DNA from 3 places in the Shewanella acanthi genome. Region 1 is predicted to be linked to each of the others. Evidence: predicted binding sites of a transcription regulator. Region 1 holds the regulator's gene; each other region holds the start of a gene.

Region 1 (4,294 bases):
ACTGGCAACGGATTCAGGTTGTGACGAAGCGGCTGGTTCGGGTGTGGATTCGGTTGTCGCAGCAGGTGTTGCTTTGGACTCAGTGGCAGTGTCAGCATTACCGTTAAGATAGGCATCCACATCCTTAGCTTGAACCGTATCGCCAGCGTTATTACCCCAAGCATTTCGCTCGTAGGTGACAACGGCGGCCATTTCTTGAGTTGTCAGCTGTTTAGCGAAGGCTTGCATGGCTGTGCCACTCTTGCCGTGCAGGACAATATCTAAGTGAGCTCCAACAGGCCCCGTTGCAATTGGACTGCCTTTAAGGGCGGGAAATACACCCTGCAAACCTTCACCGTTGGGCTGGTGGCAGGCAGCGCAGCGTGCAAGATACACCTGTTCGCCCTGGGCCATTAATTCATCCATCGATAGGGTTTGTGACAGCGCTGCCTGTGCGGCAGCGGCAGCGGCGCCCGCCGCTTGTTTCTGATCAGCAACCCAAGAATCGAACTCTGCTTCCGGTAGCGCCTTGACCACAATCGGCATAAAGCCGTGGTCTTTACCACACAGTTCGGCACACTGGCCACGATAAATTCCGGGTTCATCAATGCGAGTCCAAGCCTCGTTGATAAAACCAGGGTTAGCGTCTTTTTTTACTGCAAAGGCAGGTACCCACCATGAATGGATTACATCTTCTGAGGTCATCAAGAAGCGGATTTTTCGATGGATTGGCAACACGAGAGGTTTATCGACTTCGAGCAGATAATGCTCCCCTTTGGCTTCGGCACCTTCAATTTGTGCCCTTGGGGTGGCAAGAATGCTGTAAAACTCAATGTCTTGGTCGAAATAGCTGTAGTGCCATTTCCACTGTGAGCCTGTGACTTTAACGGTGAGATCTGCGTTAGTAGGATCTTCCATGGCGATTAAGGTCTTAGTCGCAGGAATGGCCATCATAATTAAGATCAGGAAGGGGATGATGGTCCAAGCGATTTCGACTTTAGTACTTTCGTGGAAGTGTGAAGCAACTGCACCTTTGGATTTGCGGTGATTGATCATGGCGTAAATCATCACACCAAATACCACAAGTCCAATAGCACAGCAGATGTACAGAATGGTCATGTGAAGGTGGTAAACCTTGCCACTGATTTCTGTTACGCCTTGAGTCATGTTGAACCGCATATTCTCTGCGGCGAGAGGCGGGGCGAATAGCACCGCGAGTAAACAATACAACCATTGCTTCACAAGACTTCTCCTCTGCCAATTGCGAAAAGCAACTACAAAGAAGAGCAACACAGTAAGTCTCAACTCTATGCAAACTCTTCAGTTCCCAAAAAAGCGATTTTGACTTCAACGTGCGTTAGCGGCTTACTTTTGATTAAGTATTGTTACTGCTGGAATTAGCCACACTGGCACATACTGCTGAATACACCCATTGTTCTCAATATTGTTGGGCAAGTGGAATTCGATATAGCGCTCGAAAATTTGCCTAAAGTTGTGGTATTTAACCGCAACCTGAATCAAACATAAATGCAGTTTAAATTTTGATCAAGCTCACTTATTACTCTAATTGTCTGAAAATCGCCAAAAAAAAGCCTCACATGCATAGGTGAGGCGGCTTTCAAGCAAAATCAGCGGGAAAAATATTTAATGCATTGCACCAAAATAGGTCGTTTGACCGAAACATGTTGGTGAGTTGCCATGGTCGTTAGCATGAGATTGGGTATCACTTCCCTCGATTACTATTCCCATTGCTCTGGCGCTTTTTGCAACAATTTGCAGGCGGCGATTATCACGAGCATCGAGGGAATGGCTCCAAGTGATCACGGCACTTGAGGTGCCACTGGTCAAAGCCTTTTCCATCGCCCAAAGTGTTTCAACATCGTCCTTAGCATGCACTAGTAATACACTGTCCATACGCACACCGGCGCTGGCGAGTAATTGTTTATAGCCGATGCTTGGAGGATTGATTAGTACCACCCAACGTCCCTGCTGGCTTAACAGGGCTAACTGTTGGCTCAGTTGCATCAGCTCTTGTTTGCCTTGGGATTGGGTCGGCATAAACATAATGGGGGTATGCTGCCAGTCAGTATCTGCGTCACGCACGGTATCTAACCATAACCCTGGGTGACGTGGGGCATTACCTAGTAGTTTGTTCATAGCCAATCTCCGTTGCGGATCACCCCGACGGCGAGTCCTTCAATTGTCAGGCTTTGGAAACTTAAATCGACCTTGATAGGCGAGTAGTCATCGTTTTCGGCATGCAAATAAACTAAGTTGCCTTGCTTTTCGAATCGTTTCACTGTGACATCATCGTCAACTCGGGCAACGACGACTTGGCCGTTACGGGCTTGTTGCACTTTATGAACGGCTAATAGGTCGCCTTCGAGGATGCCGATGTTTTTCATACTGTCGCCCCTCACGCGCAACAGAAAGTCTGCAGCGGGGTGGAACATACTCGGGTCAACTTGGTAGTACTGTTCAACGTGCTCTTGGGCAAGAATAGGTTCGCCTGCGGCGACTTGGCCGATGAGCGGCAAACCATTTTCGCTGTTGTCTTCTTCCTCAACGGGGAGACGAATGCCGCGGGAGGTGCCAGGCATGATCTCGATGCAGCCTTTTTTAGCCAAAGCTTTAAGATGCTCCTCGGCGGCATTTGCGCTCTTAAAACCCAAACGGGTAGCGATTTCAGCCCGCGTCGGTGGCATGCCTGTCTCGGCAATATTACGTTTAATTAGCTCTAAAATTTCAGCTTGGCGTGGCGTCAAGGGTCTCATGGTGTTTCCTGTTTTTCCATACAGTTACTGTTAGTATATACAGTATTTTATGTAGTGCAAGTATTAACCATTCTTTAACCAAGTAGGAGAGTATTGGCGAACATTCCCCACTATCTGGTATTCTATTGGGCTAATGAACGTATTTACTTTGCATAACAATAATGCCTAAACAAGACTCTTTTTGGTTAAAATCATTACGTTGGATCCAGAAACATTTAGTGCACACTATCGTGGTGCCTCAGGATCCCTTTGCCGATCTTAATCTGGATGCCTCCAGACCGCTTGCCTATGTAATGAAAACAGAATCCATCAGTGATATTGCTGCTTTAAGTGAAATCACTGAAAAACTAGGCCTTCCTAGCCCCTATGAACCGCTGGTGGTCAATGGCGTCGTTGCGCCACGCGTTGTGTGTCTCGAGGGGCGTAAGCCCTTGTTTGGTAAACGTGCGGGTAATGAATCTTTTCTAGAATGCTTTATGCGTTTATTGGCTATCCATAAAGAAAAGCCTGAACTTGATATTCAGCTGGTGCCAGTTAGCCTTTACTGGGGTCGGACGCCAGGTAAAGAAGACGATTCAATGAAAGCGGCGGTACTCGAACGCGAGAGCCCAACTTGGCTTCGTAAGTGTTTAATGATTTTGTTCCTTGGTCGGCATAATTTCGTGCAGTTTTCTAATGCTGTGTCGCTGCGCTATATGGCTGACGAGCACGGTACGGATATGGGAATTGCCCATAAACTGGCGCGGGTTGCACGGGTGCATTTCCGCCGTCAACGTAAGGTCATGACAGGTCCTGTACTGCCAAATCGTCAGGCAATGTTCCATTCGTTACTGAAGTCAGAATCCCTGCGTAAGGCGATTCAGGAAGAGGCTGCCAGCAAGAAGATTTCCGAGAGCCAGGCGCGTGAGACAGCAATTGAATATCTTGATGAAATTGCAGCCGATTACTCCGATAACCTAGTGCGTATTGCCGAGCGTTTCTTAACTTGGTTATGGAACAAGCTCTACAGCGGTATCAACATTAAAGGTGCCGAACAAATCCGTCAGCTGCACCACGATGGTCACGAAATCGTTTACGTACCATGCCATCGCAGCCACATGGATTATTTGTTGTTATCCTATATTCTGTACTACCAAGGCATGGTGCCACCGCATATTGCGGCAGGTATTAACCTGAACTTCTGGCCAGCGGGGCCTCTGTTCCGTCGTGGCGGCGCCTTCTTTATTCGCCGTAGTTTCAACGGTAATAAACTCTATACCGCCGTATTCCGTGAATATCTAGATCAGCTGTTTGCTAAGGGCTATTCGGTGGAATATTTCTCCGAGGGCGGGCGTTCACGTACCGGTCGTCTGCTCGCGCCTAAGACCGGCATGATCGCAATGACCATGAACAGCGTGCTGCGAGGTATCGAGCGCCCAGTTACCTTAGTACCGGTTTATTTAGGCTATGACCATGTCATGGAAGTGGCCACTTACCACAAAGAGTTAAGCGGTAAGAAAAAAGAGAAAGAATCTGTATGGCAAGTCTTTGGCGCTATTCGT
Region 2 (4,294 bases), 1.3 Mb from region 1:
CACGAAGAGTTGGCATAAAAAACTGCTCGTAATGTCGCTCAAATTGCAACTCAAGAAAACTCTCTAGCTGAAATTCTCGCTTCAATTTCTTAAGCCACTTTTGATTAATATCATTTGCGATTTGCAGGCCTAAATGGGCTATATCTTGCTCAATCGCTTCGTCACCTAGCCAAACAAAGGTCGAATCGGTATCACCATAAATCACCTGCCAGCCCATCTCCTCTATCCATGCCCTGGTTTGTTTCATAATTTGATGCCCGCGCATGGTAATTGAACTGGCAAGTTTGGCATCATGAAATACACAGCCTTGGGAACCCAACACTCCATAGAGCGAATTCATGATGATTTTAATCGCCTGAGATAAAGGCCCATTGGACTCGCGTTTAGCTTTTTCACGCTGCTCAGAAAGGTTTTTAATCAGCTTAGGCAAAATTGGCGATTTTCGGTTAAAACGCGCGCCTAAAAATCCTGGGACACAATCTTCCTCATCACTTGCTAAACCTTCAATAAGCCCTTTTGGATCAATCAAGAAAGTACGAATAATCGATGGGTACAGACTCTTAAAATCAAATACGAGGATATTTCTATAATATCCCGGCACTGAATCCATCACATACCCGCCTGGGCTTTCTATCCCTTGGCTTGCGGGCTGTGCTGGAGCAACGTATCCGCTGCGGTGTAAATGGGGTAAATAAAGATGATAGAAAGCCGCGACCGATGCACCAACACGCCCAAGCTCAAGCCCTGTCAATTCAGCCCTAGCCAGCACGAAATCCCATAATAGGGTGTGCTCGAAAATATCCCACACTAACCGACTATCGGTTAAATTATAGTGGGCTAATCCTTGCTTATCTTTTGTAAATAGCTCATCAATTTCAGTGGCACGATTCTCCACATTTTCAATGGCCTTGCCCTCACCTAAAAGGGCTTGTGATACAAATTCCAGCGAATAACGTTCAAACTGATAAAAAGCCGCCTTTAGCCAATCGATGCCATCCAGCACTACCCTTCCCGGTAAACTTAAGGTTTCGGGGCGAAATTTATTGTCGACTTTCCACTCAAGAAGTTTACCTCCCCGCCCAATCTTCAACGGGATGCGATTGACTGCGGCGCGCCGATAAAGCAGTGCTAGGTCGAAGGTCACCACAGACCAACCTATGATCAAATCAGGATCGTATTTAGCAAACCAAGCAATCAAGCGGTGGATGAGTGCTGACTCGTTTACTACCCACTCGATATAAGCTGCGGCATCACTTTGCGCTTCACCCACCATGATAACCTTTTGATAGGTTGTGCCCTGCGAGTCTTTGCCATATAAAGCCACCGAATAGAGTAACCCCTCGAAGCTGCATTCAAAATCGAGGGAAATACAACGGAGCATGATGTCACTCTGTGGTGCAATGCTTTTTGCTTTTAGGGCCGTAAACACGGGAATGGGATTTTGTGTAGGTTGCTTATCTTGAGTGGGATCAATGAAATGCCCTAAAAATGCCACATCCAGTGCGACAAAACGCTCAATCAAAAAACGCTGTTCAGGTCGAATATCCGCCTCAAATAGGGCAATCTCCGCATCCTTAGCAATACGTTGTAAGGTTCTAAAATCGCTTGTGGATTTTGCATAAATCGCACTCACGCTTTGGCGCATAAAGCTTTGATGACTCAGTGAGACAAAACGCAATGGAATATGTGGCGTTTGCAGCTTAAGCGAATTCACCTCGCTTTGATGGCAAAAGCACAGGTACTCAGAATCAGGCAGTTCCACCAGCACAGGGCCGTTCATGGTCGCGAGATAATACTGCAGCACTAATCGGCCTTGGCGCATAATTGCGTGGCGAGTCAACACTCGCCCCTGTACACTCACAGGCTGAGGTATTCCTGAAGCCTTAGTTTCGACCGTCATCACTGGGGTTCTCAATAAAAATGCCCTTAATTGGCAGAAAAGTTTCTTAGGCTACGTAATCACTGTTATTATGTACAGCATTAATTCGAGAAAGTAGTGCCGCATGTTACCCGATAATGTAAAAAACCAGATCCGAGCCATATATAAAGATATCTCAACCTCTTTGCCTAATTTTAGGCCACGTCGTGAGCAAAATTATATGGTGGCCGAGATCTCAAAAACCCTCGCAGGTGACTACGACAAAGACAGGCGCATCATCGTCGTTGAGGCGGGTACGGGCATTGGTAAATCATTATCTTATATTCTAGGTACTATCCCTCTAGCACTCGCCAGTAAGAAAAAAGTGTGCATCGCGACTGCTACTGTAGCTTTGCAGGAACAGTTACTGCATAAAGATCTGCCTTTTTTTCTGGCGCAATCGGGGCTCAATTTCCGCTTCGGTTTAGTCAAAGGGAGACAACGTTACGTGTGTCTCTCAAAACTGGCCATGCTAATTGGTGATGATAACAGCAGCCAAATGGCCATGTGGCAAACCAAACCCGATAACAGCCAAGTGGCGATGTTGCAGGAACTCCTAAAGGATTTTCAAGAAGGCCGCTGGAATGGTGAGTTAGACACCCTAGCTGCGCCCCTGCCCGATCATCTGTGGCAACAAATCGCCTGCGATAAACACAGTTGTCATCGCCAGGTCGCGAGTCATCGCAACTGCCCCTTTCATAAGGCACGAGAAGATGTGGATACTTGGGATGTATTGATTGCCAACCACAGTCTATTGTTTGCCGATTTAGAACTTGGCGGCGGGGTTATTCTGCCGGATCCCGAAGACGTGTTTTATGTTATCGATGAGGCCCATCACTTACCCATTGTGGCGCGTGACTTTTCGAGTGCGCAGGCCACCCTTCGCGGCGCATCCGATTGGCTAGAAAAGGTCGGGAAACTCAGTGCCAAGCTACAAAATCAGATTAAAAGCAACAATATCATCGGCCCCGCCCAGGCGATGCAGGACCATATTGGTGATTTAATTGCCCAGCTCAATCAAGTGGCCCATTACTGCGATACCCAAACCAAGCAATTTGCGAATCCCGAGAGTCGCTATCGCTTCGAGCACGGTAAAATCCCCGACGCCCTAAAAATCCCCGCAGAAAACCTTGCGACCACATCTAGCCTTGCCCTTAAGCAATTTAACAAGATGCAGATGTTACTGGCCGAGGCTATAAAAGACGGTGACATGCCTAAGCATCAAGCCGAAGTGCTCCAAACTGACATGGGCTTTATGTTGCAACGGCTTGAAAATCTGCACAAGCTATGGAAGATGATGGCAAAAGTGGACTCGAGCAAAGGCGCCCCGATGGCGCGCTGGATTGAGTTACTCACCGGAAAACAGGTCGATTATCTTTTGAGTGCCTCCCCAATTGAGGTGGGGTTTATGCTCGAGACCATGCTTTGGCAAAAAGCCGCAGGCGTCGTGCTCTGCAGCGCAACCTTAAGAGCACTCAACAATTTTGACCATTTTGCCCACCAGGTGGGATTGTCTGTGCGCGATGGCAGCCGCTATTTAGCCCTGCAATCTCCCTTCGATTATCCAAATAACGCGACGCTGTATCTGCCTAGGATGAAAACAGAACCTACAGATGATGCCTATACCGATGAGCTTGCCGAGCACATTTTACAGCTTATCGAAGGAGAAATGGCGACGCTGGTGCTGTTTGCGTCCTACTGGCAGATGGAAAAGGTCGCCGAGTTACTCGAGGGCAAACTCGACATAGAGCTGCTTATTCAAGGCAATGCACCAAGGCAACAACTGCTCGACACCCACAAGGCCAAATGCGATAAGGGTGAACCCAGTATTCTCTTCGGTACTGGTAGCTTTTCTGAAGGCTTAGACTTACCCGGTGATTACTTAACCAACTTGATTGTGACTAAACTGCCCTTCGCTGTGCCCACCTCACCGGTGGAGCAGGCCCACGCCGAATATGTCAAAGTCAAAGGGGGAAATCCATTTCTGCAATTGACCATTCCCGATGCGTCCCGCAAGCTTATCCAAAGCTGCGGCCGGCTACTCCGTAAGGAGCAAGATTATGGCCGAGTCACGATTCTAGACCGCCGCCTTGTGACTAAGCGCTACGGAAAATCCTTACTCGATGCCCTGCCGCCCTTTAGACGCGTGATTGAGTAACTTTGATGCTGGAGTTTATCCTCGATCCCAGCCACTGGATGTTACTCGCCATTATTGGATTAGTGGCTGGTTTTATTGATGCAGTGGTCGGTGGCGGTGGCTTGTTATCCATTCCTGCCCTACTCACATTAGGCATTCCTGCCCACACGGCTCTTGGCACCAACAAGTTTGCCGCCAGTTTTGGCTCCTCCATGGCGGCGTGGACATACTATCAACAG
Region 3 (4,294 bases), 1.3 Mb from region 1:
GGCTAATTACATTGAAACAATCTGTGATGTTGAACTCACCGATGAAGCATTAGATGACTTTGTGTTCTCCCATGAAGTCATGGAAGAAGAGCGCGAGCTGCAAAACTCCCTCTTAGAAATCATTGAAGAAAATCCCAAAATTACTGCAGAGCTTGTGAAAGGCCTACGTAAGGATTTAATTGCAGCCGGTGTGTCGAATATTGGCATCAGCATGGCCTAATTTAACGGTCCAATATTAACGGCCTAAAGCGAACACTATGAACATGAGTGGCGGAGTTTTCCGCCACTGAACACAATTCCTTCCTTTCACTCCTGATAAAGACTGTAATCATTGGGATAGATTTCAGAACGATACTGTGTTTTAAACTTTAAAAACCGCCAAACTACGACCATAGCTTAATAGCTTCTCATGGCCAAACTGTGTTAATTTGCTGTAAATACAGCGCAATAACTCCTATTGTTGTCGATTACAGTATCAGCTAGCCGAGCATAAAAGGATGAGTGAGGGCATGACGATATTAACCCCTCTGTTTGCCGTCTTCGGGATCATGTTATTGGGCGCCCTTGTCCAAAGACTAAAATTACTCCCAGCGGACACCGACCATATATTAAATCAGTATGTTTACTATATTGCTTTCCCTGCCATATTACTGATTTCATTAGCCAGACAACCCTTAGATGAAATCCTACAGTGGGGATTTATTGGTGGTTATGGTATTGGGTTAATTATTGTCTACCTGATTTGCTTTGGGTTGTCCTTAGCCGTTGAACCTAAAAAAACTGGCATCGCCGCGATCAGGGCGCTAAATACCACCTTTGGCAATACCGCCTTTATTGGTATACCGCTGTTAATCATTCTGTTTCCTGGCAAACAAAGTGCTCTTGTAGCGGCGGCCATCGCAAGCTTACTTTCGGTGTTGATGTTCGCCGTCGCCTTAGTGAGTTTAGAATTAGCCACTAACAGCCAAAGAAAACATTCTGCGCCTGTTATCATGTTACTAGCTGTGAGTAAAAACCCTATTGTTTTAGGCTGCTTAATAGGCGTCATGATTTCAGCGCTAGGTATCACACTACCAGACAGTGTCGTAATGATGACGCAGCAAATTGGCAATACTTCCAGCCCATGTGCATTGTTTGCCATAGGCATGGTGCTCGCTAAGGCCATGCGCTATCAGAAAGATTCCCCGCTCCTTAACGCAAAACAGCTACTCGAACTTAGCCTGATTAACTTTCTGAAGCTGTTTTTGCTGCCACTACTGGTTTATCTCTTGCTCAAGACCTTCGGTGTCAGCGGCGATTACCTGATGATGGGTGTGATTTTAAGCGCTCTCCCCACTGCGGCAAGTGTGTATCTGCTCGCCCAACGATACGACACCAAAGCATCCAGTAGTGCACAGGGCATACTTTTTGGCACCCTAGTCAGTTTTATAAGCTTACCCCTTCTCGATGAATTAATAAAAAAACTAGCGTAAACATATTGTTGTGATTTTATATTTCATGGACTGATGATTATTCGCCAGCCCCACTTTACTGTATATAAATTCAGTATATACTGTTTATCAATACAGTGGTTTGGTATATTTTTCGACAGGAATGCACTATGCTTTGCCAACTCAGCATCAATAACTTCGCTATCGTACGTTTTCTCGAGCTGGATTTCCGTCCCGGCATGACCAGTATTACGGGTGAAACCGGCGCGGGTAAATCTATTGCCATCGACGCCTTAGGTTTATGCCTTGGCAATCGAGCCGACGCCAGCAGCGTTAGGCCTGGCGCTAGCAAAACGGAAGTCAGTGCCCGATTCTCTTTAGAGGATGTACCACTGGCTAAACGCTGGTTAGAGGATAACGATCTCGAGCTTGATGAGGAGTGCATACTGCGCCGTACTATTGGCAATGATGGCCGCTCACGCGCCTATATTAACGGTAATCCCGTACCGCTGACCCAACTCAAAATGCTTGGGCAACTATTAGTCGGCATCCACGGTCAACATGCGCACCATGCCATGCTCAAGAGCGAGCATCAACTCACTCTTTTAGACAGTTATGCCAACCATAAAATACTACTTGATACCGTCGCAGCAAGTTACCAGCGCTGTAAACAAATTGAAGCTGAACTGAGACAACTCGAAGCTTCACAGCAGGAGCGCATTGCCCGTAAGCAACTACTGCAATATCAAGTAGAAGAGCTAGATGAGTTCGACCTGAAATTGGGCGAATTCGAGGAGATAGAACAGGAGCATAAACGCTTAGCTAATGGCTCCGAATTAGTGGATACCTGCCAGGCTAGCCTATATCTACTTACCGAAGGTGACGACAGCACGATAGAGTCATTGCTCAATAAGGTCACCTCTCTTACAGATAATCTACAGGAATATGATCCAGCCCTAAGCAATGTCAGCACTATGCTCAATGAGGCCCTTATCCAAGTACAGGAAAGCGCTGGAGAGCTGCAGCATTACTTGAGTAAGTTAGAACTCGACCCAGCGCATTTTGCCTACCTTGAAGAACGTCTATCAAAGGCAATGCAACTGGCTCGTAAGCACCATGTTAGTCCTGAAAAACTGGCTGAACATCACTTAGCATTGAAAACCGAGCTTACAACCCTCGATGACGATGAAACCAAGCTAGAAGAAATTCAGCAACAGGTCGAAGCCAGTAAAGTCAGCTATTTTACAAATGCACAGAAGTTAAGCCAAAGCCGTTCACGTTACGCTAAGGAACTCGATAAGCTTGTAACTCAATCTATCCACGAGTTAAATATGCCTAAGGGCAAGTTCACTATCGAAGTGAGTTTTAATCCTAACGCTATGTCAGTTAATGGCAGTGACCATGTGGAATTTTTAGTAACAACAAACCCAGGTCAACCACTTCAACCTATCTCCCGCGTAGCATCAGGCGGGGAATTGTCGCGTATTGGTTTAGGTATTCAAGTCATTACCGCAAAAAAAGTTTCAACACCGACACTGATTTTTGACGAAGTGGATGTTGGAATTTCAGGTCCTACCGCAGCCGTAGTGGGACGCATGCTGCGTAGCTTAGGGGAGTCTACGCAGGTGCTATGTGTGACTCACTTACCCCAAGTTGCGGGAAATGGTCATCAGCATATGTTTGTTAATAAATTTAACAAGGCGGGTAGTACTGAAACGACAATGATGGCACTCGATAGGGAACAGCGGATCCAAGAACTCGCCAGATTATTGGGCGGAGATACCATCACTAGTAACACCTTAGCCAACGCACGAGAGCTACTACAATAGTAAAATAAGATAAATATCTTACCCCTTGTTCAAATTCACTCTCGAATATTTTCATCGTGTAAACTTGAACAAGGGCATTTTACCTTCTGTCACTATATAAGGTATTTTATAAGCAGCTTTAAATTAATAATGGTATTTTCTGCGAGAACAATTTTAAAACCCGTTTATCCCCTCTTGGCTAACAGCATTTATTTCCAATAATCTATATAATCCATTTTATAATCATACCATCTAATAAATATTTACAATATTCATTAAACAGAAACATTTAGACATCAGTTTCTAATTTTAAAGAATATAAATACCGATAATTATAATAAATATTAAGATGCATAAAATTTACCATTAACTAATACTCTGAATTATATAGATGTATATTTTTATAGATTAATAAAAACTAGAACACATAGCTGATAGCGATAATTAATATTACCGTAAAAAACTTACTCTCCTAAACTTAAATCCCCATCTAGTCAATAGGAGATTGACATGTCATTCCAGCATATTCTTGCGGCGGTTGATGACTCAATTCCCCCCAACGCGGTGATTAAAAAGTCAGTTGTATTAGCCAGGAAATGCCAAGCTTCATTAACCATTTTGAAAGTGAAACGTACCCATAACTTCAATTTAAATCTTTTACTTCATCGAGATAAACCTAGAAATAAAATCAATGGTTCACGCAAACCTATCCTAGCTTACCCTGATAGAAACCAGCCAATTGAAATAAAAGAATGCCAATCTCACTCTATTCACAATGCGGTTGTAAACGAATGCAAACAACTCAAGTATGATCTTGTTATTGTCAGTCATAAATTCTATCCACCCTTTTTCAATGAATTTTTGATTGCCGATGAATGGCAATTGTTAAAATTGGACGATATTCCAGTGATGTTTGTCGATCTCGAGGATTGGCACGAAAATGGTCACATTTTGACAGCACTCGAAATCGACAATGAAAATCTCTCCCACCAAAAGTTTAACGAGACCCTGATTGAAGAAAGTAAATCCATAGCTAATCTATTAGCCAATGATCTT

The links. Region 1 encodes LexA, which represses DNA repair genes until DNA is damaged. Its sites were predicted from a motif close to TACTGTATNNNNATACAGTA; they were not measured.
Region 2: the regulator LexA is predicted to act here: its motif matches at 1,961-1,980, upstream of dinG (ATP-dependent DNA helicase DinG).
Region 3: the regulator LexA is predicted to act here: its motif matches at 1,529-1,548, upstream of recN (DNA repair protein RecN).

The regions. Positions count from the first base shown of each region.
Region 1 is NZ_CP080413.1:3,894,618-3,898,911, reverse strand. Features, by position in the region: gene coxB (cytochrome c oxidase subunit II) at 1-1,221, opposite strand, end outside; gene K0H61_RS16715 (cell division inhibitor SulA) at 1,624-2,136, opposite strand; gene lexA (transcriptional repressor LexA) at 2,133-2,753, opposite strand; gene plsB (glycerol-3-phosphate 1-O-acyltransferase PlsB) at 2,915-4,294, shown strand, end outside.
Region 2 is NZ_CP080413.1:2,552,979-2,557,272, forward strand. Features, by position in the region: gene K0H61_RS11165 (DNA polymerase II) at 1-1,900, opposite strand, end outside; gene dinG (ATP-dependent DNA helicase DinG) at 2,004-4,076, shown strand; gene K0H61_RS11175 (sulfite exporter TauE/SafE family protein) at 4,085-4,294, shown strand, end outside.
Region 3 is NZ_CP080413.1:1,046,817-1,051,110, reverse strand. Features, by position in the region: gene K0H61_RS04665 (YjaG family protein) at 1-220, shown strand, start outside; gene K0H61_RS04660 (AEC family transporter) at 510-1,472, shown strand; gene recN (DNA repair protein RecN) at 1,601-3,259, shown strand; gene K0H61_RS04650 (universal stress protein) at 3,749-4,294, shown strand, end outside.